DNA from 3 places in the Serratia sp. BNK-23 genome. Region 1 is predicted to be linked to each of the others. Evidence: predicted binding sites of a transcription regulator. Region 1 holds the regulator's gene; each other region holds the start of a gene.
The links. Region 1 encodes CRP, which controls carbon source genes, mostly activating them, when cyclic AMP is high. Its sites were predicted from a motif close to ATGTGANNNNNNTCACAT; they were not measured.

Region 1 (2,203 bases):
TTCGAGGTTGTTGGCGTGCGGCAGGAAATTGAGCTGTTGGTATAAAAGGCTGATCAGATCCATCACCTTTTGTTGGCGTACCAGCAGCGGCGGCAGCGCGGTTTGCGGATCGGTGTGCTGGGTCAGCAACGAGTATTTGGCTTCGAAATAGTCAGCCAGCTCCAGATAGAGCTGGCTGAGAGTCTCGCGCATTGGCTGTTCTTTCCACAGCTTGAACCAGAACCAGGTGAATAAGCCGTACCAGACGGTGCCGATCGCGTACAGCAGTGGCGCCTGCCAGAGGGGTACCGTGCCGGCCGTGCTGAGGGCGAAAATGGCGGCCACCAGCGCCGCTGGCAACAGCCGGGCGTGCAGCGGGCTGATTTCGCCGGTGACGCCAAGCAGCAGCGCCAGGCCCAGCATCAGCGCCGGCAGCGGCACGTGCCACAGCAGTGCCTGTTGCAGCAGCACACTGCTGAAGGCGAACAGCGAGCCGCCGACGATCAGCCGTTTAAAGAAGCGCTTATGCGGCGTGTCCAGACCGGCGATATTGCAGCAGGCGGGCACCAGAGAGAACATCAGGCCGAGCTGCAGCTGGCCAATTAATAAGCCGAACAGCACCGGCAGGCACAACACCAGCGTTTGTCGCAGTGCGTAGTTGATTTCCGGGTGGTAGATCAGGCGGCGCCACATGGCAGAGAGCAGATAAAAAAACGGCGCAGACTGCGCCGTTTCTTCGGGGATTAACGGGTGCCGTAGACGACAATGGTTTTGCCGTGGGCGGAAATCAGGTTTTGATCTTCCAGCATTTTCAGAATACGGCCAACGGTTTCACGCGAGCAGCCGACGATCTGGCCGATCTCCTGACGGGTGATCTTGATCTGCATGCCGTCCGGGTGAGTCATGGCGTCAGGTTGCTTCGCCAGATTCAGCAGGGTTTGCGCGATGCGGCCGGTCACGTCCAGGAAGGCGAGGTTGCCCACTTTTTCGGAGGTGACCTGCAGGCGGCTCGCCATTTGGGCGGACAGACGCATCAGAATGTCCGGATTCACCTGGATCAGCTGGCGGAATTTCTTGTAGGAAATTTCGGCCACTTCACAGGCGGTTTTCGCGCGAACCCAGGCGCTGCGCTCCTGGCCTTCTTCGAACAATCCGAGCTCGCCGATGAAATCCCCCTGGTTGAGGTAGGACAGGATCATCTCTTTACCTTCTTCATCCTTGATCAGCACCGCGACGGAGCCTTTCACGATGTAGTAAAGCGTTTCGGCCTTTTCACCTTGGTGAATCAGCGTACTCTTCGATGGATATTTGTGGATATGGCAATGAGACAGGAACCATTCGAGAGTAGGGTCTGTTTGCGGTTTGCCGAGAACCATTCGCTGTTATCCTCTGTTGTTATCGCTGCCTTGTGTCACAGGGGTCAGAGTTCCCTGTAAAACCCGCCTGTAGCCGCAGTCATGAGCGAGGGCTACCGGCAAGTTTTGAGGCGTGTCATAAAAATACGCTGTCGCTCTAGCATATTAACTTGCCGTAAGCGCTGCAAGCTACATTCTGTTAACATACCGGTAAAGGAGCCTTTCTCTGGGCGTTTCCCTGAAATGCAGTGTCCCGGAAAGATTTATTGCGGCTCTGTTTGTAGCACAGAGTAAGGCGGGTGTCTCGTGTTGTCTCGCTTCAGCATGATTAGCATCAGGTTACGTTGCCTGTTTCTATGCGAAAGCGTACTCTGATTTTAAGAAATCAACCGGAGTGACCAGAATGCAGGCAAGAGTTAAGTGGGTGGAAGGGTTAACGTTTTTGGGTGAATCGGCCTCCGGCCACCAGGTGCTGATGGACGGCAACGCCGGTGATAAAGCGCCCAGCCCGATGGAGATGGTGCTGATGTCGGTGGGCGGCTGCAGCGCGATCGACGTGGTATCCATCTTGCAAAAGGGGCGCAACGACGTGCGCGACTGCGAGGTGAAGCTGACCTCCGAGCGCCGCGAAGAAGCCCCGCGGTTGTTCACCCATATCAACCTGCACTTCATCGTGACCGGCCAGGATCTGACCGACAAGATCGTCGAACGTGCGGTGAACCTGTCGGCGGAGAAATACTGCTCGGTGGCGCTGATGCTCAACAAGGCCGCCACGGTAACCCACAGCTTCGAGATCCGCCAACCGGCGTAATCGAGGCGGAGCGCGGCCGGCGCCGCGCTCAACGCATTTATTCGATCTTCTTGCCTTC
Region 2 (2,203 bases), 410 kb from region 1:
GGAGTTATGTCACATGGCGGTAGGGATCCAGAGCAGAGGTTTCGCGCGTTGGTTGGCACCGGTATTGGCATTGTTGGTGGTCATGCAATTGACCGCCTGCGGCGATAAAGAGCCGGAACAGCGCAAAGCATTCATTGATTACTTACAGAATACCGTGATGCGCAGCGGGGCGAACATCCCCACGCTGAGCGAAGACCAGAAGCAGAAGTTCGGCAACTATGCCGGCGATTACGCGATTTTGGTCGGCTTTTCACAGCAGCTGTCCAAGTCGGTCGGCGCCAGCCTGACGCCAGCGCTGGATCAGATTAACCAGATCCGCACCGCACAGGACTATCTGAACAAACGCGATGCGCTGCAGCAATCGGTCGGGGCGTTGAACCTGCTGGGCCAGCAGATCCAGTCCGCCAAGTCGCAGGCGGATACCGCCCGCACGGCGCTGAAACAGCCCGACGATCTGAAGGCGGTGTATAACCAGGCCTATGACAAAATCGTCACCGCGCCGGCCAACGCCCTGATGCCGGCAATCCCGACCACCGCCAGCTTTGTGCAGGATCTGGTGCAGGTTGGCGATTTCCTGCAGAGCCAGGGCAATCAGGTCAGCTTCAACAACAACGGCGTGCAGTTCCGCACCGCGCAGCAGGTGGCGCAGTACAACACCATGATGTCGAATCTGGTGGCCAAACAGCAGAACCTGGTGAATGCGCAGAAAGCCATTCAAAGCGTGACGCAATAACGCGCCTACGACGATCTACAGGCCGGCATTGGCCGGCCTGTTTTATTTCCCCTCAGCGTTTCCAATAGCTTGCTGGTTTATTACGCAGGCTTCTGTACTACACTTCAATTAATCCATTCATTCGGCATTGTAGTTTTCTTTCATTCATCACTTCGCTAGTTCCCGGCGGGATGAGTGCTCACAGGGAAGATCAAACAGAGCGTCGCGTTCGGGCGCTGCAGCTAAAAATAAATTGTGATGTTTATCACAATTTAAAAACAAACAACCAAGTTAAAAATGTGACATTAATCACTTTATTGTCGGTTTTTGGGCGGTTTTTTTCTCACTGTGCTTTTTTTACACGCCATAAATGTGATCTTTATCACCATAAATGAGGGGTTGTTGGGGTGTTGTGTGTGACTTGCGTCACAAAAAATTCGTGAAGTTCGCGTGACAAAAACAGCGTGATAGAGTCCGTTTCGCATACAGCGGCAACACGGCTGGATCGTCACAACAATAATCACGCGCTCTATTGTCAGCGCGTAACAATAGGGGTGTGTTTTATGTTTTCACCAGACATCAAGGTTAAAGTGCAAAACTTTGGCCGCTTCCTGAGCAACATGGTGATGCCCAACATCGGCGCCTTTATCGCCTGGGGGATTATCACCGCGCTATTCATTCCAACCGGCTGGCTGCCGAATGAGACCTTAGCCAAGCTGGTCGGCCCGATGATCACCTACCTGCTGCCGCTGCTGATCGGTTATACCGGCGGGCGGCTGGTGGGCGGCGATCGCGGCGGCGTGGTCGGCGCCATCACCACCATGGGCGTCATCGTCGGCGCCGACATGCCGATGTTCCTCGGCGCGATGATCGCCGGTCCGCTGGGCGGCTGGGCCATCAAGCACTTCGACCGCTGGGTGGACGGCAAGATCAAAAGCGGCTTTGAAATGCTGGTGAACAACTTCTCCGCCGGCATCATCGGCATGCTGTTGGCGATCCTGGCCTTCCTGGGCATCGGGCCGCTGGTGGAGGTGCTTTCCAAGCTGCTGGCGGCGGGCGTGCACGTGATGGTGACGAACAACCTGCTGCCATTGGCGTCCATCTTCGTTGAACCGGCGAAAATCCTGTTCCTGAACAACGCCATCAACCACGGCATCTTCTCGCCGCTGGGCATCCAGCAGGCGACGGAAGCCGGCAAATCGGTGTTCTTCCTGATCGAAGCCAACCCAGGCCCGGGCATGGGCGTGCTGATGGCCTACATGTTCTTCGGCCGCGGCAGCGCCAAGCAATCCGCCGGCGGTGCGGCGATCATTCACTTCCTGGGCGGCATCCACGAAATCTACTTCCCGTACGTGCTGATGAACCCGCGTCTGCTGCTGGCGGTGATCCTGGGCGGCATGACCGGCGTATTCACCCTGACGATGCTGAACGGCGGCCTGGTGTCTCCGGCTTCCCCGGGGTCGATTTTGGCGGTGCTGGCGATGACTCCGA
Region 3 (2,203 bases), 810 kb from region 1:
TGCTGAACTTTCGCGGCGAACTTGGCCAGACGACGCTCGCCCAGCAGTTCTGCGTTCGGCAGCTCCACTTCCGGGATGGTCAGCTTCATGGTGCGTTCGATGTTGCGCAGCAGGCGGCGTTCGCGGTTTTCCACGAACAGCAGCGCGCGGCCGGCGCGGCCCGCACGACCGGTACGGCCGATACGGTGAACGTAAGACTCGGAGTCCATCGGGATGTCGTAGTTGACAACCAGGCTGATGCGCTCAACGTCCAGGCCACGGGCCGCAACGTCGGTCGCGATCAGGATATCCAGACGACCGTCTTTCAGACGCTCCAGAGTCTGCTCACGCAGCGCCTGGTTCATGTCGCCGTTCAGCGCGGCGCTGCTGTAACCGCTGCGCTCCAGCGCTTCGGCCACTTCCAGGGTCGCGTTCTTGGTACGGACGAAGATGATCGCCGCGTCAAAGTCTTCGGCTTCCAGGAAACGCACCAGCGCTTCGTTTTTACGCATGCCGTAGACCGACCAGTAGCTCTGGCTGATGTCCGGACGGGTGGTGACGCTGGACTGGATGCGCACTTCCTGCGGCTCTTTCATGAAGCGGCGGGTAATGCGACGGATCGCTTCCGGCATGGTGGCGGAGAACAGCGCGGTCTGATGTTCAGCCGGGATCTCAGCCATGATGGTTTCTACGTCTTCGATAAAGCCCATGCGCAGCATTTCGTCGGCTTCATCCAGCACCAGACCGCTCAGGTTGGAGAGGTTCAGGGTGCCGCGCTTCAGGTGGTCCAGCAGGCGGCCTGGGGTACCCACAACGATTTGCGGGCCCTGGCGCAGAGCGCGCAGCTGCACGTCGTAACGCTGGCCGCCGTACAGGGCTACCACGTTGACGCCGTTCATGTGTTTGGAGAAATCGGTCATCGCTTCGGCAACCTGAACCGCCAGTTCGCGGGTCGGCGCCAGCACCAGGATCTGAGGTGCTTTCAGGTCTGCCTGCAGGTTGTGCAGCAGCGGCAGCGAGAACGCTGCAGTTTTACCACTACCGGTCTGCGCCATGCCCAGCACGTCGCGGCCGTTCAACAGGTGAGGAATACACTCAGCCTGGATCGGAGATGGTTTTTCATAGCCCAGATCGTTCAGGGCGGAAATGATTGGAGCAGACAGCCCCAGATCGGCAAAAGAGGTTTCAAACTCAGTCGTCATGTACACGTGCCTCATTAATAATGGCAGCCAGTCTACATAACTCGTCGAGAAAATTTTCAGTCATTTTCATTGAAAAGTGTGAACCGGCTCAAATTAGATTATAAAACGAACAAAAAAGCCCTCGCCCGTTAAGGCGATAACTTTGGTTAAAAACCAATGTCCATCAGGCTGATAGGTGTTCGTCAGCTATTGCTGGTCCGATTCCGATAGGTCGTCTTGCTCTTGGCCCAAAAGCGCCAATTCCAACAATGCATAGCGGTGCTCAACGAAGTTGTGAACGTTGTTAGACACCGTCAGTTTGAACAGCGCCGAAGCGGTGTCCTTGTCCCCCAGACTCAGGTAGTGTTTACCCAAATAGAAGTCAGTTTCACTGAGATGCTCAGCGAGCGAAGTGTTATCCGTTGCATCTGCCTTGAGGCGTTCCATCAGCGTTTTTTCGCTGATCTTGCCCAGGTAGAATTCGACAATATTCCATCCCCATTGCCCTCTGTCCGCTTTGTCATAGCGCTGCTGAAGCGCTACCTCGGCCTTCTTGGGATCGATTTCTCGCTCCACCAGATACAGCCATAACGAACGGAAGGGATCGTTTGGGTCGTCTTGATAAAACGCCTGCAGATCATCCTGCGCCAACGGGAAGCGGCCGCCATAATACAGTGCGATGCCCCGGTTTAAACGCGCGTAATTGTAAGTTGGATCAAGCTCTAGTACAGAATCAAACGCTTCATAGGCAGCATCAAAATTGCCTGCCTGCGTTAAGTAAATGCCCAGGTAGTTGAAAACTTCCGGCATGTCGGGACGTATCGCCAGCGCCTGCGAGAAATCATTGCGCGCTAATGCACGTAACCCGAGGCTATCATACAGCACACCGCGCTCATATAAAAGCTGTGCGCGTTCGTCATCCGTCAGTGCCCGGCTGGCAAGAATTTGTTCCATGCGCGCCAGGATCACTTCCTGCTGCAACGTAGGCTGCAACGGGATTGCCAAAACTTCGTCTTTACGCCAATCATGGTTGCTGCATCCTG

Region 2: the regulator CRP is predicted to act here: its motif matches at 1,010-1,027, upstream of ACMGF9_RS23380 (PTS mannitol transporter subunit IICBA).
Region 3: the regulator CRP is predicted to act here: its motif matches at 1,258-1,275, upstream of yrbN (protein YrbN).

The regions. Positions count from the first base shown of each region.
Region 1 covers NZ_CP179900.1:198,333-200,535, forward strand. The annotation lists gene ACMGF9_RS00860 (YccS/YhfK family putative transporter) at 1-672, opposite strand, end outside; gene crp (cAMP-activated global transcriptional regulator CRP) at 723-1,355, opposite strand; gene ACMGF9_RS00870 (OsmC family protein) at 1,738-2,145, shown strand; gene ACMGF9_RS00875 (phosphoribulokinase) at 2,183-2,203, opposite strand, start outside.
Region 2 covers NZ_CP179900.1:4,922,693-4,924,895, reverse strand. The annotation lists gene ACMGF9_RS23385 (DUF3053 domain-containing protein) at 14-733, shown strand; gene ACMGF9_RS23380 (PTS mannitol transporter subunit IICBA) at 1,276-2,203, shown strand, end outside.
Region 3 covers NZ_CP179900.1:4,516,643-4,518,845, forward strand. The annotation lists gene ACMGF9_RS21490 (DEAD/DEAH family ATP-dependent RNA helicase) at 1-1,181, opposite strand, end outside; gene yrbN (protein YrbN) at 1,171-1,251, opposite strand; gene nlpI (lipoprotein NlpI) at 1,368-2,203, opposite strand, start outside.